Regions from separate parts of the Mucilaginibacter sabulilitoris genome, predicted to be linked through region 3. Evidence: riboswitches for the same ligand, from Rfam matches in the RefSeq annotation. Region 3 holds a riboswitch; each other region holds the start of a gene.
The links. Region 3 has a riboswitch for S-adenosylmethionine ahead of SNE25_RS25270 (transmembrane 220 family protein). Riboswitches for the same ligand answer to the same signal wherever they lie in the genome.
Positions count from the first base shown of each region.

Region 1: it holds a riboswitch for S-adenosylmethionine, as region 3 does, so the genes downstream of both, SNE25_RS18495 (O-acetylhomoserine aminocarboxypropyltransferase/cysteine synthase family protein) here and SNE25_RS25270 (transmembrane 220 family protein) in region 3, are expected to answer to the same signal.
Region 2: it holds a riboswitch for S-adenosylmethionine, as region 3 does, so the genes downstream of both, SNE25_RS18925 (TlpA family protein disulfide reductase) here and SNE25_RS25270 (transmembrane 220 family protein) in region 3, are expected to answer to the same signal.
Region 4: it holds a riboswitch for S-adenosylmethionine, as region 3 does, so the genes downstream of both, metH (methionine synthase) here and SNE25_RS25270 (transmembrane 220 family protein) in region 3, are expected to answer to the same signal.

Region 1 is NZ_CP139558.1:4,274,181-4,282,010, reverse strand. Features, by position in the region: gene SNE25_RS18495 (O-acetylhomoserine aminocarboxypropyltransferase/cysteine synthase family protein) at 1-1,296, opposite strand, end outside; SAM riboswitch class I at 1,548-1,658, opposite strand; gene SNE25_RS18490 (trans-sulfuration enzyme family protein) at 1,949-3,064, opposite strand; gene SNE25_RS18485 (hypothetical protein) at 3,161-3,682, shown strand; gene mqnE (aminofutalosine synthase MqnE) at 3,776-4,969, shown strand; gene SNE25_RS18475 (histidine phosphatase family protein) at 5,078-5,698, shown strand; gene SNE25_RS18470 (menaquinone biosynthetic enzyme MqnA/MqnD family protein) at 5,713-6,456, shown strand; gene SNE25_RS18465 (SDR family oxidoreductase) at 6,616-7,431, shown strand; gene SNE25_RS18460 (hypothetical protein) at 7,658-7,830, shown strand, end outside.
Region 2 is NZ_CP139558.1:4,392,387-4,400,216, reverse strand. Features, by position in the region: gene SNE25_RS18930 (SusC/RagA family TonB-linked outer membrane protein) at 1-2,234, opposite strand, end outside; gene SNE25_RS18925 (TlpA family protein disulfide reductase) at 2,613-3,182, opposite strand; SAM riboswitch class I at 3,306-3,413, opposite strand; gene SNE25_RS18920 (GH92 family glycosyl hydrolase) at 3,690-5,978, shown strand; gene SNE25_RS18915 (LacI family DNA-binding transcriptional regulator) at 5,995-7,032, opposite strand; gene SNE25_RS18910 (inositol oxygenase family protein) at 7,352-7,830, shown strand, end outside.
Region 3 is NZ_CP139558.1:5,921,297-5,929,126, reverse strand. Features, by position in the region: gene SNE25_RS25290 (response regulator transcription factor) at 1-304, shown strand, start outside; gene SNE25_RS25285 (HAMP domain-containing sensor histidine kinase) at 288-1,649, shown strand; gene SNE25_RS25280 (hypothetical protein) at 1,863-2,342, shown strand; gene SNE25_RS25275 (bestrophin family protein) at 2,368-3,291, shown strand; gene SNE25_RS25270 (transmembrane 220 family protein) at 3,399-3,785, opposite strand; gene SNE25_RS25265 (hypothetical protein) at 3,769-3,942, shown strand; SAM riboswitch class I at 4,033-4,143, opposite strand; gene argH (argininosuccinate lyase) at 4,490-5,824, shown strand; gene SNE25_RS25255 (HAD domain-containing protein) at 5,921-6,385, shown strand; gene SNE25_RS25250 (YwbE family protein) at 6,382-6,585, shown strand; gene SNE25_RS25245 (DUF1345 domain-containing protein) at 6,648-7,346, shown strand; gene SNE25_RS25240 (DUF72 domain-containing protein) at 7,349-7,830, opposite strand, start outside.
Region 4 is NZ_CP139558.1:266,499-274,328, forward strand. Features, by position in the region: gene SNE25_RS01110 (hypothetical protein) at 232-1,167, shown strand; gene SNE25_RS01115 (hypothetical protein) at 1,221-1,778, opposite strand; gene metF (methylenetetrahydrofolate reductase [NAD(P)H]) at 1,868-2,824, opposite strand; gene metH (methionine synthase) at 2,970-6,659, opposite strand; SAM riboswitch class I at 6,812-6,921, opposite strand; gene SNE25_RS01130 (Bax inhibitor-1/YccA family protein) at 7,057-7,788, opposite strand.

The sequences.
Region 1 (7,830 bases), 1.6 Mb from region 3:
TTTGGCAAAAGCCTGTTCAAAATCGGCTTTTATATCATCAATATGTTCAATACCTACCGATACGCGTAACCCTGCCGGCGTAACCCCGGCAGATAGTTGTTCGGCATCAGATAATTGCTGATGCGTGGTTGCCGATGGCTGAATGATCAATGTTTTGGCATCACCTAAATTAGCCAGGTGACTTACTAATTGTAAACTGTCGATAAAGTTGCTTGCCTGTTGTTTATCGCCTTTAATTTCAAATGACAATACACCACCAAAACCATTTTTTAAATATTTTTTGGCCAATACATGGTATGGAGATGACGGCAGGCCAGGATAATTAACCGAGACCACTTGCGGATGCTGTTCCAGCCATTTAGCCAGCTCAAGTGCATTATCAACATGGCGCTGTACACGTAATGAAAGTGTTTCCAAGCCCTGTATATTCAGCCATGAATTAAACGGAGCTTGCGCCGGACCAAAATCACGTAGCCCTTCTACACGGGCCCGTATAATGAATTGAATATTGCCAAATGGCCCGCCAATACCAAATACATCAGAAAATACAAGGCCGTGATAGCCTTCTGATGGCTCTGTAAATTGCGGAAACTTGCCGTTTGCCCAGTTGTAATTGCCACCATCAACAATTACACCGCCTATTGTAGTACCATGACCGCCTATCCATTTGGTAGATGACTGCACAACAATATGTGCCCCATGATCAAGCGGGCGAAACAGGTATCCTGCTGCCCCGAAAGTATTATCAACTATTAAAGGTAAATCGTGCTTTTTTGCCAAAGCACCCACTTTATCAAAATCGGCAATAGTGAAACCTGGATTACCTACGGTTTCCAGGAATATAGCTTTGGTTTTATCGTCAATTAAAGTCTCCAGACTTTCGGCAGTATCATCTTTGGCAAAACGAGCCTCAATACCCAAACGCTTAAAGGCAACTTTAAACTGATTATAAGTACCTCCATATAAAAAAGGAGAGGTTACAAAATTATCGCCAGCTTGCATTATATTATTTAAAGCCAGAAATTGCGATGCCTGACCCGAAGCCGTGGCCAATGCTGCAACGCCACCCTCTAAAGCCGCTATCCGTTTTTCAAAAACATCAGTAGTAGGGTTCATGATGCGGGTATAAATATTGCCAAATTCTTTTAGCGCGAAAAGGTTGGCACCATGCTCGGCATTATTAAATACATAAGATGTGGTTTGATAAAGCGGAACAGCCCGGGCGCCGGTAGTTGCATCAACTTCCTGACCGGCATGTAATTGTAAGGTTTCGAATTTTAAATTGCTGGCAGACATAATAGTACGTTTTTAAGGTGTTTAATTAAATTTTTTTGATGATCTGATGGACTTTGGCAATTCCGGTAATGATCTGTACCGGTTTTAAAACACGTGCTTTTCGCAGTTGAAAAGATTGAACGCGTTTGGTCAATCAACAGCAGCAACACATACAAATACAGCCAATATTGAAGCTAATATTTTGTATAGTACCGTTTGAGGTTTCAGAAATGTTGCTTGTAGAAATTTTAACTAAACTTTTCATGGTTATAAATTTATATTCCCCGGGGTTATTTTCCGGGACAGGAATTGGCACCTTCTTCAAAATTGAAGGGTTGCCAGCGGGTCGCTGAGCCTGATCTCTCGCCGCTTCTTTATAAATCAACACCCGAACTATTGCGGAGAATTGATCATGGTATTACTACCAAATAATGTTTCAAAGATAAGCGGATATTAATTAAAATACCAAATTAAATTTTATATTTAGGTTAAAGGCGAAGGGTTAAGGGTAAAAGGGCTATCAAATTTTGAATAATGAAGGGAAAAATTAAACAATATTGAACATCGAACACCGAATATCAAATGATGAATTAATAAAAGAAAATGCTATTTCGATATTCAAAATTCAGCATTCAATAGTCGACATTAAAAACCTTTTATCTTACCTTTCGCCTCAGGACAACGCCTGATCCAAATCAGCTACCAAATCGTCGATATGCTCTAAACCCACAGATACCCTAAGCAAATTTCGTGGTGTTTTGGTATCAGGCCCCTCAACAGTTGCCCGGTGCTCAACCAGGCTTTCAACTCCGCCAAGGCTTGTGGCCCTGGTAAATAGTTGCAGTTTATTTATTACAGTGCGGGTGTGTTCTTCATCGCCTCTAACAATAAAAGATAACATTCCTCCAAACGCCAGCATCTGCTCTTTGGCAATAGCGTACTGTGGATGAGACGGCAACCCCGGATACATTACCTTTTCAACTCCCGGATGTTTTTCTAAAAACTCCGCTAACAACTGTGCATTATGCACATGGCCCTTAACCCGGTAAGGCAGGGTTTTGATGCTGCGGGCCAGCATATAGCAATCGGTTGGAGAGGGGATAGCGCCACCCATTTCCTGTACCTGGCGTATCTTAGCCCACCATTCATTTTTTTCGGCGGTAATTAATGCGCCACCCATTAGGTCGCTGTGACCGCCAAAATATTTTGTGGCTGAGTGCATTACCAGATCAGCACCTAAAGTAATGGGCTGCTGACAAATGGGCGTGGCAAAAGTGTTATCGCAAGCTACTTTAATACCTTTAGGTTTGGCAATGGCCACTATCTTTTTAATATCGGTTATTTTAAGCAGCGGATTTGATGGGGTTTCAACCCATATTAAACCGGTTTCAGGCTTAATATGCTGCTGTAGTATTGTGGTGTTGTTAACATCAATAAAATCAAAAGTTAAAATATCAGCGAACAAATTTTTAAGCTGGTTACGTAACCCATGATACATATCATCGGGAGCTATAACATGCGTACCCGGCGCCAACGACTGAAATACTGACATGCCTGCTGCATTGCCCGAAGAAAAAGACGCAGCATCGGCGCCGCCTTCTAATTTGGCAAGTACATTCTCCAACGATTCCCGGTTAGGGTTTGATGAACGACTGTAGATATGCCCGCCTGGAAAATCACCATCAATACCACGTTCAAAGGTGGTTGATAATATAATTGGCTGTATTACAGCTTTCGACGATTCATCCTTCTTATTTCCGGCGTGTATTGCTATAGTTTCAGTTTTCATTTTGTATATGATATCCGGCCAAATTAAATAAGATTATTTTTATTAGGTGTAGCATGCGGGGATTTTTTTGCGTAATATTCCAAAAAAGCCTGAATCATGAAAACCTTTTATATTCCTGTCATTATTGTTTTAATATGCTTAAACAGCTGTAAAAAAGATGATATCGCTAATGGAAACGAATTTAATAAAAGTTATAAGGCATGGTTAAACTATAAGAGCAGCGTTCATAATTCCTATAGCTATACACAAAATCAAGGCTCTGTTTTCGGTTACAGCGCCGAAATAAAAATCGGCGTTAACAATGGTAAAATTGTTTCAAGAGATTTCGTCTCCCTTCGGGTACGGCCGGATAGTACCCATGCCATAGATACTACTGCACATTGGCATGAAGAAAACACGAGCTTGAATACCCATGGTAACCAAGGTGGCGAATTACTTACATTAGATGATATTTATACAAAGGCACGCACCAATTGGCTTAGGGTAGATCCTAAAAATAATGATATATATTTTGAAGCAAACAACAACGGCATGATATCTAATTGTGGTTATAGGCCAAAAGGTTGCCAGGATGATTGTGTTACCGGCATTATAATTTCATCAATTACCGCTCTGTAAATTTAATGTCATTACTCACTTCTGGTTGGGCAATGAATTATCTTATTAAGCATAGTTTTATCCTTTTTAGTACATTTGCCCAAAGTTTTTTACATGGAAGCTGAAGGTAATTTACAGTTATTATTGCAAAATCCGGATTTGTCCGCTGATTTAAAGCACATTGCCGAAAAAGTACTAAACAATCAACGCATCACCTTTGATGAAGGCGTAATATTGTATGAACAGGGAGACCTGGGTTATCTGGGCGTTTTAGCCAATTACATTCGCGAAAAACGGCACGGCCATAAAACATTCTTCAATCGTAATTTTCATATTGAGCCTACCAATCTTTGCGTTTACGATTGCAAGTTTTGCTCTTATTCGCGTCTGCTCAAGCAAAAATCTGAAGGTTGGGAATATACCATGGATGAAATGTTTAATATGGTAACCAAATATGACGGGGAACCTGTTACTGAAGTTCATATAGTAGGAGGGGTTTTACCTCAATACGATGTACCTTTTTATCAGGAGCTTTTCAGTCGCATAAAAGCACATCGTCCCGAATTACATATTAAAGCGTTAACACCCGTAGAATATCATTATATATTTAAAAAAGCCAAAATTGATTATGCAACCGGAATGCGCCTGATGCAGGAAGCTGGTTTACAATCCATCCCAGGCGGTGGTGCCGAAATATTTCATCCTGAAGTCCGCGATCAGATATCTAAGGATAAATGCACCGGCGATCAATGGCTGGCCATTCATGAAGAGTGGCACAAGCTGGGTGGTCGCTCTAACGCTACCATGCTATATGGGCACATTGAAAAATACTGGCACCGCGTTGATCATATGGAGCGCTTACGCCAGTTGCAAGATAAAACCGGAGGGTTCCAGACTTTTATCCCGTTAAAATTCCGTAACCAGGACAACCAGATGTCACATGTGCCGGAATCTACGGTAGTGGAAGATCTGCGCAATTACGCTGTATCGCGTATTTATCTTGATAATTTTGATCACATCAAAGCTTATTGGGCTATGATCAGCCGTACTACTGCACAATTATCTTTAAACTTTGGGGTAGATGATATTGACGGTACACTTGATGATACTACCAAAATATACTCCATGGCCGGTGCCGAAGAGCAGCATCCCGGTATGAGTACCAAACAGTTGGTTGAGCTGATTAAAAACGTGGGCAGGCAACCTATTGAACGCGATACATTATATAATGTAGTAGCTGATTTTACTGATTTTGAATTTCCGGAAGAAAGTAAACCCCACTACTATAAATTACCTGTTATTAATTAGCTAAACTGGAGGCCGAAAGCAAAACACCGAAAGCTTGGGAATGGCAATTAATAAATAAAGCAGACAAAGCTTTATGCCTACGGCTTTTAGCTTTAGGCTTAAAAAAGAATGATACAAAAGACCTTATATATAGTACGCCACGGCCAAACAGAACTTAACAGACAAGGTATTGTACAGGGGCGTGGAATGGATACCGATTTAAATGATGAAGGACGTAAGCAAGCTTCATTGTTTTTTGAAGCTTACCAAACGATACCATTTGATAAAATATATGTTTCAGCCTTAAAACGAACGCAGCAAACCGTTCAGAAATTTATTGATTCAGGTATCCCATATGAAAAACTATCAGGTTTAGATGAGCTTGCCTGGGGTATCCACGAAGGCCAGCCAAGTACCACTCAAAATAAAGCCGCTTTTTTACAGATCATGCGCGACTGGCTCGACGGTCGGCTGGACAGTAAATTTGAAGGCGGCGAAAGTCCTAATGAAGTAGAACTTCGCGAACGGGAGGCGCTTGATATCATCATGAGCCATCCGGAAGAAAAAACTGTATTAATATGTATGCACGGTCGTGCTATGCGATTGTTACTCTGCATATTAACAAATGTGCCGCTTACCCAAATGGACACATTCCCGCATCAAAACCTGGTGCTATATAAAGTAATTTATGACGGCGAAAAATTTGAGATTGCCGATTTTAATAATGCCGAACATTTAAAACAACCCTGAAAGAGAGCGTTTCTGTGAATAAAATAAGAATATCAGCTGTAAGCTACACTAACACCAAGCCCTTTATATATGGTATCCAACATAGCGGAATATCAGACAAAATTGAATTAAGCCTTGACATGCCGTCAGACTGTGCCCAAAAACTTATTGATGATGTGGTTGACATCGGACTTATTCCCGTTGCAGCAACACTTAGCCTTCCGCAGTGGGAAATTATATCAGACTATTGCATTGGCGCTGTGGGCGCAGTAAATTCAGTTTTTATATTTAGTAATTGCGATATTAAAGATGTAAAATACCTGCAGCTTGATCCTGAATCGCGCTCGTCAAATAATCTTGCGCTGGTATTATTAAAAAATCATTGGCAGCTAAGTCCCGAACTTATCAGGAACGCAGGCGATTATGCACAGTCGACTGAGCCAAATACCGCATTTGTGCAGATAGGCGACCGTACTTTTGGTAAAAAAGACAAATACAAATTTGTATATGATCTTGCCGAAGAATGGCAGAAATTTACTGGGTTACCTTTTATGTTCGCCGCTTGGATAGCCAACAAACCTATCCCGCAGGATTTTATGAACGAGTTTAATGCGGCCATGAAATATGGTCTTGACCACCGCGCCGAACTTTTTGATGAGTTACCTATGCGTGATGATTTCGACATTAAAGATTACCTGATGCATAAAATTGATTTTGACCTAACAGAGGATAAAAAGAAGGCATTTTATAGGTTTTTAGAGTATATAAAAGCTTTATAATAAAGCTTTTAACACATTTTAATTACAAAAAGAGACGCACAATTGCGTCTCTTTTTGTTTTATAGCGAAATCATCATGTAGCCGAATATTTTAATGTTTTAAAACCTTATGATGTAAAATACATTGGTTATATTAAAACAATTAAAATCTCATTTATCAATGAATACAAATACATTCCCATCATTAAAAGGACAAGCGGCCCTGGTTACCGGTGCCGATAGTGGTATAGGCAAAGGTGTTGCCCTGGCTTTAGCCGCCTCCGGTGCCAAACTAGTTATAAATTATGCACATAACCAGGCTGCCGCCGAAGCCACAGTCAACGAAATTAAAGCTACAGGCGGGGAAGCCTTTGCTGTGAAAGCCGATGTTAGCCAGGAAGCCGAAGTGAAAGCCATGTTTGCACAAATGTACGCACAGTATGGTACCATAGATATTTTGGTAAACAATGCTGGTTTACAAAGAGATTCGAGTTTTGTAGATATGAGTCTGGACGATTGGAATAAAGTAATTAGTGTTAATCTTACCGGTCAGTTTCTATGTTCGCGCGAGGCTGCGCGCGAGTTTATACGCAGGGGAATTGTAGAAGAACGAAGCCAGGCAGCAGGTAAAATTATTTGTATGAGCAGCGTTCATGAAGTAATACCATGGGGAGGGCACGTTAATTATGCTGCCAGTAAAGGCGGCATTAGTATGTTTATGAAAAGTATTGCGCAGGAACTGGCACCTCATAAAATAAGGGTAATAGGTATAGGCCCAGGCGCTATACAAACACCTATTAATAAAGCTGCCTGGGAAACACCCGAAGCATTAGATAAGTTATTAACCCTGATACCTTATAACCGGATTGGTAAGCCCCACGACATTGGAAAACTTGCCGCCTGGCTTGCATCTGACGAGGCAGATTACATAACCGGCACCACTATTTTTATGGATGGCGGCATGACTTTGTACCCTGGCTTCGCAGATAACGGTTAAATTAAGGTTAAGATGAAGTGAAAAATCGGTTTAGCTTGGCTCAGATCGATTTTTTTATGCGTTTTTATATTTACATATTGTAAATTATACACTAAGTAGATTGCTAAAATTTAAATTTTTTATCAAAAAACATATATAATTATAAAATATTCATAAAAGTTTATTTTTATTTGTCAGATTGACAATCTTGACATACTTTTGTTATGGATTTAAAATTTAAACGAACATGAAAAAGATATTTTTAACAACCGCAATTGCCGCTTTATTAAGTGTTAATGTTTTCGCCGCTGATGGCGCTAAAAGAATAGATGGTGGAACTAATGTTTCTTACGTAGCTCTGCATGGTTTCACAGTTGATTTTGCTGATGCAAAAGACGTTAACTGGACAGTAACTAAAAA
Region 2 (7,830 bases), 1.5 Mb from region 3:
TAGCCTGTGGTTGGGCTCACATCCACGCTGATGATCTGGTTTTTACTATTCGTATTGTAAACACTTGCATCTAAACGGATCCTGTCGTTAAAAAAACCAAGTTCGAAGCCAGCTTCTGCCGAAGTGGTAATTTCTGGTTTCAGGTTAGGATTAAGGTCAATGCTGTTAGCGCTTTGTTGAGGGTTAGTACCGAAGGGAGCAGTGAAAGCATAAGTATTTAACAAATTATACGGATCGGTGTCTTTACCAACTTTTGACCAGCCGCCACGTAATTTAACATAACTCAAGATATCACTTTTTATATCAAGCGCTTCTGAAAGTACTAAACTTCCGTTTATTGAAGGGTAAAAGTATGACAAGCTTGCTTTTGGAAGTGTAGATGACCAATCATTACGCGCAGTAACGTTTAAGAAAGCATAGTTTCTGAACCCTATTTGTCCGGAGGCGAAATAGCTATATATTTTTGATTTATTATAGGTATTTGATGATATAAGCGGATCACGCGAGTTGCTTAATGTATATAAGTCAGCCACAGCTAATTTAGGTGCTTTCTGATCGTTGTTTTCGAATGATCTTGCACGTATGTTTCCGCCAATTAACGCGTCTATAGAGAAATCATCATTTAATTTCTTGGTATATTGCAACCTGCCCTCGGTATTGGTTTCGGTAAAATCATAGGCATCTTCTTCGTAAGAGCCAAATGGCGTACCATTGGTACCATAGGCCACTTTGATTTTGCGGCGATCGTTGTAATAATCGGTACCGGTACGGAAGTTTGCAGATAAACCATCGATAATTTTATAATTCAGTTCGGCGCTTCCTATAAAACGGTTACGGGTTTGACCTACCGTATTTTCATAGGCCATAAAGTAAGGGTTGCTGTAATAGCTGTTATTCCAGTTAATGTTATTACCATTAGCATCACGGTAATTTCTTAATTGGCTTACATCAACCTGGCGGCCAAACCAGGTAAATTGGAGCATGGTGCTTGTGGCGCGTTTACCACCGGCACCTGGTAAATTATCGGCGTCGTCTTTAACATAATTGGCAATGGCGGTTAATGTTAATTTAGACGTTAATTTATAGGTACCATTCAGCAAAAACGAATTGCGGCCTTGAGAGGTATTGGGAATTACTCCAGTTTGATGAAGATTATTATATGACAAACGAAAATCATATTTGTCACCTGAACCGCCAAGCGAAACACCGTTGTTAAGTGTAACACCTGTTTTAAAGAAACTGCTCACATTATCCGGGTGGGCTATAAAGGGTACCGGTTTTCCGCCTGAGTTAAACTGCGGAATAAGTCGGCCGTCCAAAGCCGGGCCCCAGCTTTCGTCAACACCGTCGTTAATGCCGCCGCCTTTTCCGTCAACGTAACTAAACTGGCCATTTGAACCTTGTCCGTATTCATTTTGATATTTTGGTAAGCCTAATAAATTTGAAAAAGATGTATTTGAATTGATTGTGACACCAATACCTTTTATTCCTTTACCTGTTTTTGTTTTGATTAGTATTACCCCGGCTGCAGCACGTGAACCATAAAGCGCCGCGGCATTGGGTCCTTTAAGTACCGAAATAGATTCTATATCTTCAGAATTGATATCAGATATAGGATTGGCGAAATCCCTTGATCCGGCCGTGCCCAACTGCTGGGTATTATCAATAGGAAGGCCATCCACAACAAACAGGGGCTGGTTGTTACCAGATACAGAGGTTTCGCCGCGGATAACGATTCGGGATGATCCCATATCGCCCTGGCTGCTGGTTACATTTACACCGGCTATTTTACCGCTCAGTGCATTTACCAAGTTTGTTTCTTTGGCCTCAGATATGTCTTTTGATTTCAATCCCTGTACAGCATAACCCAACGACTTTTTATCTTTTGATATGTTAAGCGCCGTTATTACCACCTCATTTAAGGAGTTGGCCAGCTCGTCGAGGGTTATTCGAAGATCAGTTTGGTTTTGTGTAACGGGGAGTTCTTTAGGAGTGAAGCCAATGTAAGTTATTCTTAATACATCGTTCGCTTTGGCGTTAAGTGTAAATTTACCATCGCTGTTGGTTTGTGTTCCGTTGGTAGTTCCTTTGATAGAAACACTTACGCCCGGCAACGGTAACCCATCGGACTTGGCGGTTACCACACCGCTTATTTTAACAGATTGCGCTGCAACTGTTTGGATGAGGATAAAAGGCAATAGTATTGCCCATAATAATTTGTAATTTTTTGACATGGTAATAGATCGTGAAATGATTAATGTTACCCGGATACAGTATGAAAAAAGACGATCAGTTAATAGTTGGAGTACCAATTATATCTACCTTCTGGATACTGTCTTTTAAAAATTGTAAAGGTTTTAATTGCTTGTTGAATACTATACAAGGCTAACTTGCAATTAGCCTAACAGCATAGTTTTTTTTAACAGCAACAATGCATGGTTTGCATGCATGTGGCAGAAGTATTACAGGTGGTAGATTTTGTAAAATTACGGATGTTTAAATAGGTTGTTTTAAAAATTGTACTTTGTGTTTTCATGTACTGGTTGTTTATATAAAGATTTTTGCAATGCTGGTTTTTATAAAGCAAAGCTATAGCGGGCGTTTTTTGTTTTTTAATTTACTCGCGCGTTTTTATTATTTATAAGGTTATCAATAACTTTAAGCATAGAGGCAAATTCCTGTTCATCGTACAGGCGGGTGAGGTATACAATGCGGCCATCCCGGTCAATCACTACGTTTCGGGTAACCCCGCTTTTTTTATCGGCAAAGCGCCCAAAAATATTGGCACCCGGGTCAAGCGCCACGTTATAGGTTATTTTCATGTCCTTTTGAAACTTCTGCACTTTTTTAAGTGGTTCGTCTCGGTCAACACCAATAAGTACAAGGCCCTTGTTTTTGTAAGCGTTCCATACCTGTGCTTGCAGGTGTGGCATTTCCTCGCGGCATACACTGCACCAGCTGGCCGTAAACTGAAGTATCACCACTTTACCACGCAGTTGTTTTAACGATGTTTTGGTGCCATCTGTTAATGCGAATTCAAAATCATTGGGAGCTTGTTCACCCGTTTTAACCAGGTAACCGCGATCATTTAAAGCCGGATTATTGCTATTAGCCGTCTGGGCTTGCGTGGTAATGCTGGTAATCAGGAATAAATAAATTATAAGTAAAAGTTTGTTGTTCATTGAATTTATTTTTGACAGGTAATTATATAATTACACTCATCATTAAAAAAATATTAACTGGCATTCAATTAAACAGAAAGGGAGGGTATAGCAGAAACCGTCATTTGCGGATATGTGGTTATATCATTATCTGTTCTGCAATTTTGCAGATAGGAATTAGCACCTTTATAACTATGTGTACAGGTTGCTAAGACATCACAGGGCCTTTCCCTCAGTCTTTCTGGATAATCAAAAATGAAATAAAGAACGATTTCAGATGCAAATATGTAAATAATTCTACTAATTCCATAGAATTTATATCAATTACCAAACAGAATTCCGGTTTTGACAATAAAATGGCATAAGCCGATCTGTTTTGTTTGCTCATTTATGGCATATATAAGCTTAAAACGCATGTAAACGATTAAGTAAAAAAATCAAATGTTTTTATAAATATGATCTTAAAAATTAGAGATTTGCCCTTAATCTTGTATTAAGACCGTTCACCAATTATATCTTCTGCTGATTATGCAATTTAAACGCAGTATTTATCTGTTAGGATTACTGACCTTTTTATGTGGAAATAATTTTGCGCAAACCAAGGGCGCTCAACAAACACGGGATGAAGTGGATTATGTTAACCCACTTATAGGCACAGCCATTAAAGGTTTTGGCAAGGGTTTGTTGGAGGGCAACGGCGGCGGCGGCACTATGCCTTGTGTTAACGTACCGTTTGCCATGACCAACTTTGTTGCCCAAACCCGCGAAAACAAAATGAGTTACATGGTTTATCAATATGAAGACAACTCGGTTATAGGGCTTACTGCCAGTCACCAGCCCACAGTTTGGATGGGCGATTACGGTTATGTTTCGGTAATGCCGCAAGTAGGCAAACTCAGGGTTTTGCCAAAAGAACGTGTGCTGTCATTTGACCATAGAGATGAAGTTTCCAAACCTTACTATTATTCAGTTAAATTAAAAACTACAGGTGCCGATAAAATTAAAGCCGAGATTGCCGGCGCCAATACTTGTGGTATGTTCAGGTTTACTTTCCCCAAGGCAGATCAGGCACATATTATCATCCAGGGGATTAACCTTAACCCGGCACTTAAAGACTGGGCTAATGATTACACGGCAAGAATAAAAAAACTGAAAGGTTATGTTTATGTAGATACCGTGAATAACGAAATAACCGGCTATAACCCCGACCGGCAATCGGCACAGTTAGGGCCCGAACTAAAGAATTTTAAAGGTTATTTTGTTATCAAATTTAATAAACAGATTAAAAAATATGGTACCTGGGATAAGCAGGTGATCAATAAAGGCAGCCATGAGCAATACGGCACGCGAATGGGTGCTTTTATTTCCTTCCGTACAAAAGCGAACGATGAGGTTAAGGTTGTTGTAGCTACATCTTTCATCAGCATTGATCAGGCAAGGTATAACCTCAAGCGGGAAATTCCTGATTGGGATTTTGATAAGGTTGTCAGCGCTACCCGCAATCAATGGCAGCAGGCCTTAAAATCAATCCAGATAAGCGGGGTGACCAACACACAGAAGACTATTTTTTACACGGCAATGTTCCATACGCTGTTGTTTCCGCGCCAGTTTTCGGAGTACGGCAAATATTACAGCGCTTTTGATGATAAAGTTCACCATGGTTCGTCATATAATGATTATTCTCTTTGGGATACCTTCAGGGCATTGCATCCATTATTAACGTTAACCCAACCGCAACGGGTTGATGGCATGGTGGAGTCGTTACTGCAAATGTACAAAGAGGGTGGATGGATGCCCATGTGGCCAAACCCAACCTATACCAATATTATGATAGGTACACATGCTGATGCCGTTGTTGCTGATGCGTATGTAAAAGGTTTCAGAGGGTTTAATACCAAATTAGCTTACGAGGCCTTGCACAAGGATTCCTATGACGCTCCGGATGGTGACACCCATAAAAGATGGGGCGACCGTGACCTTTGGACAAGCTTTGAAGCCAGGGGTGGGCTAACCAATTATCATAAGTTGGGATATATACCGGTTGATAAAACAAGTGAATCCGTTTCGCGCACTATTGAGTATGCTGTTGATGACTACGCGGTGGCGCAGGTTGCCAAAGGATTAGGAAAAGATGATGATTACAAGCAATTAATAGCCTGGAGTAAAAATTATCAAAACGTTTATAACAGCGCTACCGGCTTTATGGCTCCCCGTAACTCCGACGGCAGCTTTTCTGCCAAGCCAGATTCCGGCTTTACAGAGGGCACCAAATGGACCTATACTTTTGGCGCTATGCACGACGTTCCGGGGATGATCAAGATTATGGGCGGCGAGAAAAAGTTTGCTGATAAACTAACCAGAAATTTTACCGAGGGTCATTACCATGCCGACAATGAACCCGGTCATCATTATCTTTATCTTTTTAATTATTGTGGTATGCCCTGGAAAACCCAGGAACTGGTAAGGGAACATGCCTCATCGCAAAATTTCAGAAACGCACCGGTGGGCATTAACGGTAATGACGATTGTGGTCAAACTTCGGCATGGTACATTTTTAATACCTTAGGGTTTTACCCGGTAGCGCCCGCTTCGGGTTCCTATAGTATTGGCGCTCCCCAATTCCCTTATATGGTTTTAAACTTGCAGCATGGCAAAAAACTGGTTATTAAGGCAACTGGCTTATCAGCCCAAAATAAATATGTTAAAGAGATAACTTTTAATGGAAAGCCGATAAAAGATTACCAGATATCACATCAGGACATTGCAGGTGGCGGAACTTTAGCTTTTACAATGGCAGGCACTCCGCAAAAGCTATAGACAGGAATTTTACCTGTTAGTCAGCGGTTCGGGTAGAATCTCTGACTACCAGTTTAGAGGGCATGACAATATTTTCACTTTCCATTTGAACATATCGACCAGACAGGTGCCAGAACAATAATTCCGCGGCCTTGCGTCCCATATCATACGCCGGCTGCAAAACCGTAGTAAGCGATGGATTGAGTATGGCCGCAGTTATCTGATTGGTAAAACATACCACTTTTATATCCTGCGGAATATTCAGCTTCAATTCTTCGCAGGCCAGGTAAGTAGTGGTGGCCAGGTGTTCAACCGTAGCGATAATACCGTCGGGCTTCACGTTTGTGATATGCTCCTTTAAAACAGCTATATTTTCCTGGTTATATTTATTAGAGCAACTAAAAATATTTTGATCTTCCGGCTCTATATCGCGTTCAGCCAAAGCCTTTTTATATCCAGATTCGCGCGCCTGTAAAATTGAAGGGTACCCTTCAATAGTAACCAAAGATATGTTTTTACAACCCTGATCAAGCAGGTGCCTGGTAGCCATATACGCGCTGTTAAAATCATCAGTTTTAATTTTTGCAGCTGGTATATCTTCAACAACCCTGTCAAAAAACACGATGGGCACGCCTGCCTGCTGTAAGTTTTTAATATGCTGGGTATCCTTAGTATTACTGGCTACCGACATGAGTATGCCATCTACCCGGCCGCTGGTAAGTTCATTGAACATTTGAGCCTCCCGCTCATAGCTATCATGTGTTAAATATATCAACGCATGATATTTCTCCTGATCAACGATGCTTTCAATACCATTAATAGCCTGGCTAAAATAGCTATCTGCAATTTCCGGAATGATGATGGCTATGGTATTACTTGAGCGTTTTCGCAGGCTGCTGGCGTAGGGATTAGGTACATAGTGCAACAATCTTGCCGTTTCAATTACCCTTTGTTTTGTTTCATCACCTATATCATGACTGTCTCTCAGCGCTTTTGATATTGTCGCAATAGATACATTCAACACTTTGGCAAGTGTTTTCATGTTTACTTTATTACTTTTTGTTCCGTCGGTCATCGGTATGGAAATGGCTTCAAAATTCAGTAATCGATTGCGTTTATTTTTTTAGCTAAATATAAATGTTTATAGTTTATACAGGTTTATGAAATAACTTCAAAAGTTGAGCAAGATAATAAAAAATAGAGCTTTTAAACTTAAACAATAGCGTAAAGCATACCAATTAAGCTTCTTTATTTTTAGGTAAACGTTTAAGCAAATAAATTGGGCTGTTTTGATGAATTTAATTATTAAAATAAGGAAATTTGTATTGAACAGCTATGAAAATTAGTCATAAAGGATTGTTTACCAATTATATTTCCTTTTAAATTTTAATATTATGAGCAAGATTAACGGAGCACCAGATCAAGGCCCTTTGGATTCAATAGAAGAATGGGAAGACGATTTATTAGTTCGTTATCCGGATGCCGATTCCATTGCAGCCGGTCGCGATACAGAAGCATATCGTAACTACGAAGCAACAACAAAAGATTCTGTTCGTGAATTTTACCGTTTACAACATATCAATCAGACCTATGATTTTGTGCTACAGAAAAAAGAACAATACCTTTCGTTTGATAAAAAGGAAATGTCTGTATGGGATGCCTTTGATTTTCTCAACCAATTAGTTGATGACTCAGATCCGGATACGGATCTTGACCAACTGCAACACCTGCTGCAAACTTCAGAAGCTATTCGTGCCGATGGCAGACCCGATTGGATGGTACTTGTTGGTTTATTCCATGATATGGGTAAAGTACTTTGCCTTTTTGGTGAACCACAATGGGCCGTTGTTGGTGACAGCTATCCCGTAGGCTG
Region 3 (7,830 bases):
TGACCTGGAGCTTAACGCCGAATCAAAAATAGCTTACCGGAATAAAGAACCCTTAAAGCTTACTGCCACAGAGTTCAGGCTGCTGGAGTATTTTGTTAAAAACCAGAAGAAGGTACTGTCGCGCATTCAGATACTGGAAAGCGTATGGGATATTGATTTTAACATGGGCACCAACGTGGTTGATGTGTACATAAATTATCTGCGCAAAAAGCTCGAGAAAAATGGTGGCTCAAAAATTATACACACCGTTTTTGGTATGGGCTATATCATGAAAGAGGGAGAGCTCGATGAAGATACAAAGTAAAATAACCCTGCTGTTCCTGCTGCTCTCGGGCGCTATATTGTTGCTGCTTAATATTACCATTTTTTATTTGGTGTATAAGTTTGGTTTTGATGACTTTTTCAAGCGGCTGGAAGCCCGTGTAAATATATCGGCCGAGGTAAATGTTTTTCCCAGTTCCAAGAGCAGGGCATACCAGGAAGTAAGGAACAAATACCTGGAAAAGCTGGAGGCTGAAAAAGCCTATATTTTCGATATCGATACCATAAACAGGGTTCACATACCCGGACATATTGATGTAAAGAGTGATTTTATTGGGCGGATATTAAGAGACGGCAACGCGCGTCATAAGGTCGAAAATACCTTTTACGCGGGTAAGGTATTTGCAAAAAACGATAAAAAGTACATCGTGATAGTTTCGGCAGCAGACCCATCGGGTTTCGATGAGTTGAAAATTCTGCAGCGTACATTGATATATGGGTTTCTAGTTGCTATGGTGTTGGTTTATTTTGTCGGGAAGATATTTTCATTTTACACCTTTCAGCCTATACGGCGCATCATTAGCAATGTTAAAAGCATTACCGCCAACAATCTGCATTTCCGGCTTGATGAGTTAAGTGGCAAAGATGAGGTAACCGAACTGTCATACACCTTTAACGACATGCTCGACCGGTTGGAGACTGCCTTCGAAACCCAAAATAACTTTGTAAGTAATGCCTCACATGAGCTGCGCACACCATTAACGGTTATCAGCTCCGAAGCCGAACTGGCGTTAAATAAGTTGGATGTCACCCCGCAGCAGCGCGAAATATTTAAAACCATTTATGCCGAATCGGAAAAACTGAACCAGATATTGAGTAGCCTGTTGTCGCTTGCTCAATCTGGGTTTGATGGTGAAAAACAGCGCTGGGAAAGTATCAGGATTGATGAGCTTGTAATAATAGCTTCCGAATCTGTTAAAAAGATAAAGCCCAACAGTAATATACAGATAGACTTTGCAAATATGCCCGCCGACGAACGCCTGCTTTATGTAAAGGGGAACAATAACTTATTGCGGCTGGCCATTACCAATATCATCAGCAATGCCTGTAAATACTCAGATAACCTTATGGTGAAGGTAAGCATCAAGGTTGAAAATAATAAAGTGATCATTTCTGTTGTCGACCAGGGCATTGGCATACCCCAAACCGAATTACAGCACATATTTGAGCCGTTTTTCAGGGCTTCCAATACGCACGACTATGAGGGCCATGGCGTTGGCCTACCTTTAACTTTAAATATTATACGGTTGCATAAAGGCACCATCGGTATCCGCTCAGAAGTGGGCAGCGGTACAGAGATCAAGGTTTTTTTGCCGGTTGAAGTGTAACCTCACTCTAACCCTCTCCAAGGGAGAGGGCTTTAAATTGCATGTTTAAAGATATTAGCTCCCTCTCCTTTGGAGAGGGTTAGAGTGAGGTGACTTTGGAGGGGGGTGAAATTCTAATCAAATTCTAATAACTTTCTTAGATCGTCTTAATTATTGGGGGCTACACTTGTATCAACAAAACATATAAGTTAAACCATTAATCAAAAAACGACTATGAAAACGCTGCTTATCCCAACTGATTTTACCGCACAGTCACTGCAATGCATCCCTTCATTAGCACAGCAATATTATCCTAAAAAGCTCAATATTATATTGGTGCACATGCTGAAAATAACCGACTCTATCAGCGAACTGCTTATGCTTTCGCGCAGGTCGGCAGAGTACAGGCACATACCTGATAATTTTTATGTAAGGTGCCGCGAGCTGGAAAAAGACTACAGCCATTTAATTAATCATATCAACATCGATTTTTTTTATGGCAGTACCATGGCTGTTTTTAATAACTACCTGGATGCCCATAACGTTGATGCCATTGTGATACCGCATGATAACTACCAGATGCTTTTTAAAAACAGTATAGACCCCGAAGTGCTGATAGCCAAAAGCGGTAAACGAACAATTTCAATAACCGAAACACCGGGCATCATGGCCAATATTGTTGCCGAAGAGGTAGAGTTAATTGAACAACAGTAATTAAAAATTTAATTATTAAAACGTTATGCTACTAAAAGAAAACATACCGGCTACCTATGTATTTGGCAAAATAAAAAAAGAGCTGATCATGGTGGCCATTTATTCATCGGTTATTTACTTTATACATCAGTATTATAACTTTAAGGAGGTATCTATCCCGTTAACGGTACCTACCATATTAGGCACTATTATTTCGCTGTTGCTGGCTTTCCGGTCAAACCAGGCGTATGACCGTTGGTGGGAAGCCCGTATTTTATGGGGCGCCATTGTGAACGACTGCCGTACATTCACCCGGCAGATATTAACCTTCGTTGAAGATGGAGAAGAGAAACGTGCACTTAAAGAACGCATGGTTAACCGGCAAATAGCCTGGTGTTACAGCCTTAGCCGCCATTTGCGCCGGCAAAATGGCAAACAAAACCTGGAGGCTTATTTAAGCAATGATGATATTGCAAATATTGAAAGGATGGATAACGCACCCGTAGCGCTAAACGAACTGCAGGGCCATGATCTGCGTACTTTATACAAACTGGGCTGGATAAACGAATACCAGCAGGTAGCTATGGATAATACCCTAACCGGTTTTATTAATTCCATGGGCGGTTGTGAGCGGATCAAGAACACCGTGTTTCCGGCTACATACAGCGTTTACATACACTGGCTGGTGTTGTTCTTTGTACTGCTGCTGCCTTTTAGTTTGATTGAGTTTTTTGGTATACTGCAGGTGCCGTTGGTAATTGCTATCTCATCGGCATTTTTCCTGATCGAAAAGATGGCTATCCACTTGCAGGATCCGTTTGAGAACATGCCTACCGATACGCCAACAACGGCCATTAGCCGTAAAATTGAGCAGGATCTGAAGCAAATGCTGAAAGATGAGCTGCCAGGGGTAAATGATGCTGTACCTGCTAAACAGCCCGTTGGTGCGGCCGTGTTCTATATTTTGTAATACATCGTCACCCCTGCTAATATGTTTCACCCCTGCCCTCTCTAAAAAGAGAGGGTTTTAAAAAGTAAAAGTCTTTCCCATTTGGGATAGACTTTTTTGTTATCGGGTTAATACGTTACCCGCTTTTTAAGCCTAAGGCTATATATCCAATTAATAGCCAGTACTGCTACGCATATCAGCAAACCAAAAAACTCGCGCACTTCTTCAATCCAGGGCTTTTCGGCCTTCATGCTTTCTACAAGGCTTTCGGCATGGTGATATTCAAACCAATCGATTAATCCGTTGCGGTCAAAAATTTTATATACAGCATAGGCCAAATAAATAAATATGCCAATGGCATAACCCACCGGATAAAACTTTTTGCGTGCCGCCATGTAGCAAAAAAAAGCGCTGTATAAATATATGGGTACCCAAATGTAAGGGTCAGGATCGTTGTATTGTAACGCCGCGAAAATAATAAACAGAACAACAAAAACGATGTTAAATATCTTCATACTGGTAGGGCAGGTGATTGTTTACTGGTTTAAAGTACCTGCCGGCAGCGATAAAAATATGGAATATAAAACACATCGGCAACATGATCGTGCAGTATGCTTATTCAGGAAACTAAAAGGGAAATATGATGTCGCGGGCAGATTCGAACTGCCGTAAAAGGTTTTGCAGACCTTAACCTATCCTCTCGGTCACGCGACTTAAAAAAACTATAAAATCACTTATAAAGACAGGCAGAGGTTAAGAATCTTTTTATCTCTCTCCATTACGCGGAGCAGGAATTAGCACCTTTTACATTATGCGGATGTACAGGTTGCTAAGACGTCTTTGGGCCTTTCCCTCAGTCTTTCTTGATAAGTTAAAATAAAGAACTATTTGTCTGTTGACACTGCAAATATAAAAACTATTTATATAATTCCTATAGAATTAGTAGGATAAATTTGAATAATTTATATCATGTTCATTTTGAGCTATAAAACTTTATAAAATTAAGGTGATAACAAACCTCATCCCACTTGCCGAAGTTTACTCTCAGTGTGATGCTATCAAGATATGCTGTTTATTACAAATATTAAAGATAACCAGGGAATATGCTCTGTTAGAGGCTGCCCATCACTCGAAAGGGGAATAACTTTAAGATGGGTGAGAATGGGAACTTTTGCGAATTAATGAGTAAAATTTTCTCATTAATACACATATTTGCACTATGAGCAAGCTATGGCAAAAAACAACCAATGTAAATGAACTGGTAGAGAACTTTACTGTTGGCCGCGACAGGGAATTTGATGAGCAAATGGCAGCTTTTGATGTGCTGGGTTCACTGGCTCATACCCGTATGCTGCAAAGCATAGGGCTGATGGACACCGCCGATCTTGACCTTGTTCAGCGCGAATTAAAAGCCATATACGCCGATATTGAAAAGGATGGTTTTACTATTGATGATGGGGTAGAGGACGTGCACTCGCAGGTAGAGCTGCTGCTCACCCAGCGCATTGGCGACGCCGGCAAAAAGATTCACAGCGGCCGCTCCCGTAATGACCAGGTGCTGGTTGACCTGAAACTGTTTTTCCGCCACCAGTTGCAACAGGTGGTTGAAGAAACTACAACGCTGTTTAACCAGCTTATTGAACTAAGCGAAAAGCATAAAGATGTTTTGCTGCCCGGCTATACCCATTTGCAGGTGGCCATGCCATCATCATTCGGCCTGTGGTTTGGCGCTTACGCCGAAAGCCTTGCAGATGACCTGGAACTGGTATTGGCTGCTTACCGTATCACTAATAAAAACCCATTGGGTTCGGCGGCGGGCTATGGGTCGTCATTCCCGTTAAACCGTACTTTAACTACCCAACTTCTTGGGTTCGACAGCTTAAACTATAATGTAGTATATGCCCAGATGGGCCGTGGTAAAACCGAAAGGATCATAGCTCAGGCACTATCATCCATTGCGGCTACGCTGGCCAAAATGGCTATGGATCAGGCACTGTACCTGAGCCAGAACTTTGCCTTTGTAAGCTATCCTGATACCTTAACCACCGGCAGCAGTATTATGCCGCACAAAAAGAACCCCGATGTTTGGGAAATTATGCGCGGTAAATGCAACCGTCTGCAGGCCCTACCTACAGATGTTACCATGATGACCACCAACCTGCCATCGGGTTATCACCGCGAGCTGCAACTGCTCAAAGAACTCTTATTTCCGGCCTTTACAGAACTTAAGAGCTGCCTGCACATGGCTACCTTTATGCTGCAGAACATCACCGTAAATACCGGTATATTGAACGATCCTAAATACGCCTACCTGTTTAGCGTAGAAGAAGTGAACCGCATGGTACTGAACGGCACGCCTTTCCGCGACGCGTACAAACAAATAGGCCTGGCCATTGAACAAGGCGACTTTAACCCCGATAAAACCGTAAACCACACCCACGAAGGCAGTATAGGTAACCTGGGCAACGGGCAAATTACCGCCTCATTTAATAAACTGCTGGCTAACTTTGATTTTAAAAAGGTGGAGCAAGCGATAATGGAACTGGTGAAGTAATTTCAAAAGTAAAATTGAAACAGGATTGCAAGTATACTGTCATCGAACGAGGTAAGATCTTATACATTCGAAATGACATGAAGTAACTGTTATAAAATGGTCATTCTGCTTGATATAGATGGTGTTTTAGTAACTGAGCCATCCTGGAAAAAGGTTGAGATTGGTTCCGATGGCTTTATGTTATTTAATAAACAATCAGCAGAGAATTTAGCCTTCATATTATCAGAAACTAACGCATCCGTGATATTGACAACTACTCACCGGATTAATTTTGGACTTGAAAAATGGATTGAAATTTTTACCTTAAGGGGAATAAATATTCGTACAATTTCTAAGCTTAATGATAAAAAGGCGCTTGCCGATATGTCTGACCGTGCAACGGAAATAAAAGAATGGATTGGAAAAAACGGAAATGAGGAAAATTATGTTATTGTTGACGACGATACATCAATAAATAATTTGCCATCATCTATAAAAAAAAGATGGGTTGTTATCAAACCATCTATAGGTATTGATGAAGAGGCGAAACACCAGATATTAGATATTTTATTAAACAAATGAACGGACAAAACAGAAGCGATATATATCCCGGGCTTGAAGTTGATATCATTCTGAAAAAAGACCAGCGTACAGGCACCCTTACCCGTGGCTTTGTGAAAAGGTTATTAACCAGCTCAGCATACCATTCACGGGGTATTAAAGTGCAACTGGATGACGGACAGGTTGGTCGTGTGGCCTGGATTGTGGAAGAAGAAGATTAATTAATTCATCAATTCTACACAAATCATCGCCATATTTACATAAGTACTCAAATAGTATAAATATGCCCGCAAGCGCCCAAAAAGAAGCAAAGGTATGGTTTCGGTTAGATGCACATTACCGTATGCTTATATCATTAATTATGAGCGCGGTTACGCTTTTTTTTTCATGGGGTCATTTTAGCACCCCGGCGGTAATACTAACCACCTGGATAGCTTTCGCGCTAACTATTATTATTATGGACTGGATAATTATCCTGTCCTCACACCCGATGGAGGTTCGTAAAATTGCCAGTATCGAAGATTCAAGCCGAACCTTGATTTTTTTGTTTGTGATAGTTGCTTCCCTGGTAAGTATGCTTGCCATTTTCTTTCTGCTCAAATCATCAAAAGAACTATCAGATGAAGCGGTAACAGGTCACGTGCTGTTGTCTATCACATCTGTAATAATATCATGGTGGCTGGTGCATACCATATTTGCCTTGCGTTATGCACACATGTATTATACTACCGATACAGATAACGATAACAAGAAAAAGCCGTTGGGCGGCCTGGAGTTCCCGGGAGAGGAAAAGGAACCTGATTATCTCGATTTTGTATACTTCTCTTTTGTAGTTGGCATGACCTTCCAGGTATCTGATGTAGAAATCTCTTCCCGGCAGATCCGCCGCCTGGCCTGGATTCATGGGCTGGTCGCCTTTGCTTTTAATACCGCCATAGTAGCATTAAGCATAAACGTAATATCGGGGCTGGTAAGTAAGTGAAATTAGAATAGGCTCGCCTGCTGTTCGTCTATAAATTTAGGGCGAAGTATTTGTGTACCCAAAGCTTTATTTAATCCATCTGTCACATAATCTGCCAATACGGGCGAGTAACGTTCATCGTGCTGGTGCATAAAGAACCAAGCCGATTTTAAGCCCTGCTGCTGCCATTGTTTAATGCGGACAACCCATTCGTCCAACCGGGCCTTGTCTGAGTCGTAGTTGCCATTAATAAGGCCATTACCTACAAAGCGGATAAAGGCATGCGGCGTGGGCAGGTTCATGTGCACCACATCGCGGCGGCCACTGGCGTCGGTTATTACCGCACCCATATTAAGGTCGCTGAGGATGGCAAAAACTTTCTCACTGTTCTCCGGTACTGAAAACCACTCTTTATGGCGTAGCTCAACAAAAACGGGTACATCTTTTGGTAATTGCTCCAGGTATGATTTGAGTTCCGGGAAACTTTTTGGGGTATAGTTATCGC
Region 4 (7,830 bases), 1.9 Mb from region 3:
CTGTAGTACTACGCAGGCTAATATTTACCTATATGGCAGTGATATCATCAATATTACACTTATCGTTATATATTAATTCCTGAATAAAAGTGATGCTCGCTCGTTACCAACAATACTTATTAACATGCATGAATAATTGTTAATAAGTATTAACCGGTGATTAATATAGTAATATTAATTTTTATTATTAAGTTTATAATAAGCAAATCTTAACCTAAAATTAATAAACTAATGACCCCAATAAGAGCTACTGCCAAAGTTGAACCACAATGTGTAGGTGGATTCATTAGTAAAAGCAGATACAATGAGCTTACTAAAAATTTCAAAACCAGCTTTCCGGGCGAAACAACCTTTGTAATGCTCTCTAAATCGGCTATAGAGACTATTCTTAGCGATAGCAGTGTGTCGGGCATAAAATTCATGAACGGCATTGAAAATGTTAATGTCCCATCATCACGCATACTTGTTTTGATACCGGCAAACTACACCAGTAAAGGCAGCCTTCCAATCTCGCTGATTAAAGCCGATGGTTTTTTAACTAATAAGGGGGATAATATTTCGTTAGAGCAAACCTGGCAGGTATTATTTAACCATGTGCTTAACTACAAAAAGACAAATATCGATACCCATTATACCAAAATTAACCGGGGCTCATTTATGGGCCGGAATATATTAACCGAACTGGTGGACAAAGCTAAAGGAGATACACTTATTTATCATTTTGGATATGATATAGAAAACAATTACCCCTACAAGGCACTTATACAGCCGGAAGCGAACGGTATCCCAATAGGCGACGAATCACATCCATGCCCGGGCTCAACCGGATGCCCTAAAAGCATAGAAGAAATGTGCGCACTTACCCGCATCATCACCAACCTTGTTGATAATGATCCCGATGGGCAACTAAATGAACTGCGAGCCTTCAGGGATAAACTATTGCAAAATAGCCTGAGTGGTGCCGAAATTGAAAAATATTATACCATTTCGGCTTCTCTGCTCGAAACTATTGACATGGAGCCCAATCACGACCTTATTTATGAAGGCATATACCAAGCGTATATTAAACCTTCCCTGCATTCATTAGCAAATCATAACGAAGAGGCGGCTTATATCATCTTCCGCGAAGCGTTGGAGCATCTTACCACTACTTATCTGTACCAATAGGCTGTTAATATTTAATAAAAAAGGGTACTGCATAAGAACAGTACCCTTTTTTATTAAAACAATCTTAATATATACGAAAATTCATATACAATAAACACAACTACGAGGATAGAGTGGAACACACGATTGTTTACCTTCATAGCCACCATACACAACAAAAAGTGTGAAATGTTACGAATAGGGTATTCAATACCATAATGATGCATATAGGCTTCACCTTTAATGAAGGTATCTACTATGTCCATTAAATAGCTAAACCCTAATATCCCGAATACCCATTTTCTGCGCGAATAAAAATAATCTTCATAATCTTTATAATCCTTCAGGTCATCCGGATATAGCAAAGCACAAACAGAGTAATAAATAACTATGTAAAGAATTACAAAAAGATACTCTGCAAACACCCAATGCTTAATATCATGCAAATTATACTCCCACCACCAAAAATGGAGCAGCAAAATAAACAAGTAAAACGACCAAAGGGAATGTACCCAATATGGTTTGCTGCGCCCCGGGTGCTGAATTTGCTTAGCGGCCCCTCTTAATAAATGGGTAATACTAAGACCTAAAATAATTCCAATTGCTGATTTAATATGACTAAAAGTGTCCATAGGTGACTGTGATGCAGGGTAATACTGATTAAAAATAGAAATTTTTAATCAGTATTTTATTTTCATAATCAGCACAATGGACAAGCTGCCTAAAATATAGCCTCGGCAATGCGCCTGGTTGGGCCGGCGTTGCTCATGGTATAGAAATGCAATACCGGTACACCAAACTTCACCAGTTCGCGGCATTGGTTTATCATCCATTCAATACCCATATCCTTTACCTCTTTTTCTGATTTGCAACCGTTAATGGCATCGCACAAATCTTCGGGCATATCAATATGGAATGTTTTTGCCAGGTTAATCAATTGTTTTGACGAGGTAATTGGTTTTAAACCCGGGATAATAGGCACGTTAATACCATTGGCCTTGCAGTTATTTACAAAGTCGAAATATTTTTGATTGTCGAAAAACATCTGGGTAACGATAAAATTGGCGCCCATATCCACCTTTTGTTTCAAATACTTAAAGTCGGATTTAAGATTAGGGGCTTCAAAATGTTTTTCGGGATAGCCGGCAATACCGATACAAAAATCAGTTTTAAGGCTCGAATCGCTGTGCTCATGCAGGTAAATACCATTGTTCATGTTCGCTACCTGCTGCAGCAGGTCGGTAGCATAGCAATGCCCGTTAGGGGTAGGTACAAATGAGGCATCGCCGCGCCGTGCATCACCGCGCAGTACCAGCACATTCTCGATGCCTAAAAACTGCAGGTCAACCAACCCGTTTTCGGTTTCATCTTTGGTAAAACCGCCACACAGTAAATGCGGAACCGTATCAACCTTATACTTGTTCATGATAGCTGCACAAATAGCGATAGTGCCCGGCCGTTTACGATAGCTCAGCTTTTCAAGTAAGCCATTGGCGTGCTCTTTATAAATATAATCTTCGCGCAGCGAGGTTACATCAATAAACGGCGGCTTAAACTCCATTAAAGGATCAATGGCATCATAAATACCCTGTATGCTTTGTCCCTTTAAAGGCGGTATCAGTTCAAAAGAAAATAATGTTTTGCCGTTGGCGTTTGCGATGTGTTCGGTAATTTTCATTCTCCGGGTTCGGTTGTATAATTCGTCTATCCATCCGTCATTGCGAGGTACGAAGCAATCTCTATACTATACAGAGCAGATTAGCCTGCTTACGTAGAGATTGCTTCGTACCTCGCAATGACATTTGTTTTGTTTCTATTTTATATTAATAATTAATATTAGGGCCCAACCAGCGCTCTACTGTTTCCAGATCCATCTCTTTACGTTTGGCATAATCCTCTACCTGGTCTTTACTGATCTTGCCCAAACCAAAATAGCGGGCCTGCGGGTGCGCGAAATAGAAACCGCTTACAGAGGCAGCCGGTGTCATGGCCAAACTCTCGGTCAGGTGCATGTGGGCATTATCCTCGGCCTTCAGCAGATCAAACAGTGTAGTTTTTTCCGTATGATCAGGGCAGGCGGGATAACCCGGCGCCGGACGAATACCCTGGTACTCTTCCTTGATCAGCTCATCGGCACTCAGCTGCTCGCTTTTGGAGTAACCCCAGTATTCCTTACGTACCAGTTCATGCATTTTTTCGGCAAAGGCTTCGGCCAGTCGGTCGGCAAGGGCCTTGGCCATAATGCTGTTATAATCGTCATGGTCGCGTTCAAACTCTGCCACCAGCTCATCGCAGCCAATACCGGTTGTTACGGCAAAGCCACCGAAGTAATCGGGTACGCCACTTTCTTTAGGAGCGATAAAATCAGACAGTGCATAATAAGGATCGTTCTTCACCTTTTCGGCCTGTTGGCGCAGGGTATGGATACGGGTTAAAAGCTTGGTACGGCTTTCGTCAGTATATAATTCAATATCATCGCCCACACTATTAGCAGGCCAGAAACCTATTACACCACTGGCTTTTAGTAGCTTTTGATCTACAATTCTCTTTAACAGATCTTGAGCATCGTCAAAAAGCTTTTTGGCTTCGTCCCCAACAAACTTATCGGCAAATATTTTCGGATAGCTACCGCGCAGTTCCCAGGTATGGAAAAACGGTGTCCAGTCAATGTACGGCACCAACTCTTCCAGCGGATACGATTCAAATACCTTTGTACCGGTAAAGGCTGGTTTAGGAGCAACGTCACCATCCAGACTGATCTGGAAACGGCCTTTACGAGCTTCGTCGATGCTCACAAAGCGCTTATCTGATTTTTTATTCAGGTGTGCTTCGCGTGCTTTGGCATATTCATCTTTTATACCTTGTATATACCCGTCTCGGTTGTCCTTATTCATCAAACTGCTGCAAACCGTTACACTACGTGATGCATCAAGCACGTGTATGGCTGCGCCCGAATAATTTGGGGCAACTTTAACCGCTGCGTGGATACGTGATGTGGTAGCCCCACCAATAATAAGCGGAATGGTAAATCCTTCGCGCTCCATTTCTTTGGCAAAATGCACCATTTCATCAAGCGATGGGGTTATTAACCCACTAAGACCAATAATATCTACCTCTTGCTTCTTTGCTTCTTCTATGATCTTTTGCGCAGGTACCATTACCCCAAGGTCAATTACCTCAAAGTTATTACAGGCCAGCACCACACCTACTATATTTTTACCAATATCGTGCACATCACCCTTAACGGTGGCCATTAATACTTTACCGGCGTTAGCGCGGCTTCCGCTGGAATCTTCTCCGGCGTCAATAACCCTTTGTTTTTCAAGCTCTATAAATGGCAGCAGATAGGCCACGGCCTTTTTCATCACCCTGGCCGATTTTACAACCTGCGGCAAAAACATTTTGCCGGCGCCAAACAAATCACCTACGATGTTCATGCCATCCATTAATGGCCCTTCTATCACTTCAAGCGGTTTGCTGTAAGCCTGGCGCGCTTCTTCCACATCGTCATCAAGGTATTCAATAATACCTTTTACAAGAGCATGAGATAACCTTTCCTGTACCGTTCCTTTGCGCCATTCCTCATCACGCACTACCTCTTTGCCTTTACTTTTTATGGTATCGGCATATTCAACCAGGCGCTCGGTAGCATCGTCGCGGCGATTAAGCAGCACGTCCTCTACCAGCTCGAGCAGAGTTTTATCTATCTGCTCATACACCTCCAGCATACCGGCATTTACAATACCCATATCCATACCTGCTTTTATGGCATGATACAGGAAGGCAGAGTGCATAGCCTCGCGTACCACATTGTTACCCCTGAAGGAGAATGATATATTACTTACCCCACCGCTTACTTTGGCATGAGGCAGGTTTTGTTTTATCCAACGCGTTGCCTCAATAAAATCGACAGCATAGTTGTTATGCTCTTCAAGCCCGGTGGCTACGGTTAATATGTTAGGGTCAAAAATGATATCCTGTGACGGAAAACCTATTTCATTCACCAATATATTGTAAGAGCGCTCACAGATTTCTTTACGGCGTTCCAATGAATCGGCCTGGCCGGTTTCGTCAAACGCCATCACTACAGCAGCGGCACCGTAGCTTAATATTTTACGGGCATATTCTTTGAATTTTTCTTCGCCCTCTTTCAGGGAGATAGAGTTCACAATACCTTTGCCTTGTATACACTTTAAACCAGCCTCAATAACCGTCCATTTAGAGGAGTCGATCATGATAGGCAATTTGGCAATATCGGGCTCAGAAGCAACCAGGTTCAGGAATTTCACCATCACCGCTTCCGAATCGATCATGCCCTCGTCCATGTTAATATCTATCACCTGCGCGCCGCCTTCTACCTGTTGCAGGGCAACGGCAAGGGCTGCTTCGTAATCTTCGGCGAGTATCAATTTGGAAAACTTCGGCGATCCGGTAATGTTGGTACGCTCGCCCACATTCACAAAAATGCTTTCGGGTTTTATGGTAACCGCTTCCAGGCCGCTCAATCGCAAATCGGGTTCAATCTCCGGGATTCTTCTTGGCGGGTACTTAGCTGCTCTTTCGGCAATACATTTTATATGCTCGGGTGTGGTGCCGCAGCAGCCACCCACAATATTAACCAAACCGGCTTTTATAAAATCATCAACCTGGTGCGCAGTTTCGTGCGCGGTTTCATCGTACTGACCAAACTCATTAGGCAGGCCCGCGTTTGGATAGGCAGATATAAATACATCAGCTTTTTCAGACAATTCGGCCAGGTGAGGGCGCATTTCTTTGGCACCCAAAGCACAGTTTAAACCTACCGAAAGCAGGTTGGCATGGCGTATAGAGTTCCAAAACGCCTCTACTGTTTGGCCAGACAAGGTACGGCCCGAAGCATCAGTAATGGTACCCGAGATCATAATAGGTAGTTGCTTGCCCGACTCATCCGCATAACGGTGAATAGCAAACAAAGCCGCTTTAGCATTAAGCGTATCAAATATGGTTTCAACCAGTAACATATCAGACCCGCCGTCAACTAAACCCCTAACCTGGTCATAATAAGCATCGGCCAGATCATCAAACGTCACAGCACGGTATCCCGGGTCGTTTACATCGGGCGACAAAGACGCGGTACGGTTTGTCGGACCAACGGCTCCGGCTACAAAGCGCGGTTTATCGGGGTTCCGTTGCGTGTATTCATCGGCTACTTCACGTGCCAGACGTGCACCTTCAAAACTAAGCTCGTAGGCAAGCTCTTCCAGCTTATAATCGGCAAGCGAAATTATCTGGGTGCTAAAGGTATTGGTTTCAATAATGTCTGCGCCCGCGTCAAGATACTCAGCATGTATTGCCTTAATAATATCGGGGCGTGTAATATTGAGCAGGTCATTATTGCCCTGCAGATCGGTTGAATGATCTTTAAAACGCTCCCCGCGAAAATCGCGCTCGGTTAATTGGTACCGCTGTATCATGGTACCCATTGCCCCGTCAATTACCAGTATGCGTTTCTCTAATTCTTTTCTAATATCCATTGTTATCAGTTGCCTGTTTTCGGTGGCGTGTTGCGGGTATCCTCTAATAAACTAATGAACTGCAAACATGCAAATCACTGGCAACAGAAGCCTGGCAACACATAACAGAAAAAATATAGCTTATTCGAAAAGTCGGGTGTATGATTGACTTTCGCTTATCTGTCCCAACATTTTGTAGCTGTTGAGTAGAATGTAGCACCTTGTTAAGTACAGGTTGCTAAGACATCGCAGGGTCTAATCCCTCCGCCTTTCTCTATAAGCAATGCAAAGGTGCACAATAAAGCTTTAATATGCAATAGCCTGACCCTTTACAAAATGTGTATACAAAGTAAATTTATGTTAACCAAAAAAAGCTGCCTTTTCGGGGCAGCTTTTAATAATAGTTTCTTGCTTGTTATTATCTTCTTCTGCCAAATAAACGCAGTATCATCAGGAAAAGGTTGATGAAATCAAGGTATAAAGTTAAGCCACCCATCAATGCCATTTTTGAGGCAGATGCATCACCATATTCTAAACCTGCACCTATGCGTTTCAGTTTTTGCACATCATAAGCGGTAAGACCAACAAATACTGCTATACCCACATAACTAATGATATAATCTAACTGGCTGCTATGCATAAACATATTAACTACGGATGCTATGATAATACCAATAAGCCCCATCATCATGATAGAACCAAACTTAGTAAGATCTGTATTGGTAGTATAACCGGCAACCGCCATTACGCCAAAAACAGCAGAGGTGGTTATAAACACGCCTAAAACCGAGCCGGCTGTAAAAACCAAAAGTATGTAACTTAAGCTAACGCCCATTATCGCCGAAAACGCGACAAACAGGAACGCCAATACTCCGTACGACAGTTTGTTGAACCCAAAAGAGATGATTAACACAAACGCAAGCGGGGCAAACATTACAATAGTACCCAAGCCTGTGTTACGACCTGTAGCAGGATCAATAAGCATGTTAAGCAGGGCTTGGTTTTGTGCAAAGAGAAATGCGCAAAAAGCAGATAGCCCAAGAGCCACAAACATCCACACAAATACGTTGGCTATAAATTTGCGTGATGCGTCTTGTTCGTTTACTTGTATTACGTTTTTATAAACGTAGTCAGGATCTTTAATTTCCATTTGTATTAAAAATTTAATACTCAAATTTACGAATAAAAAGTG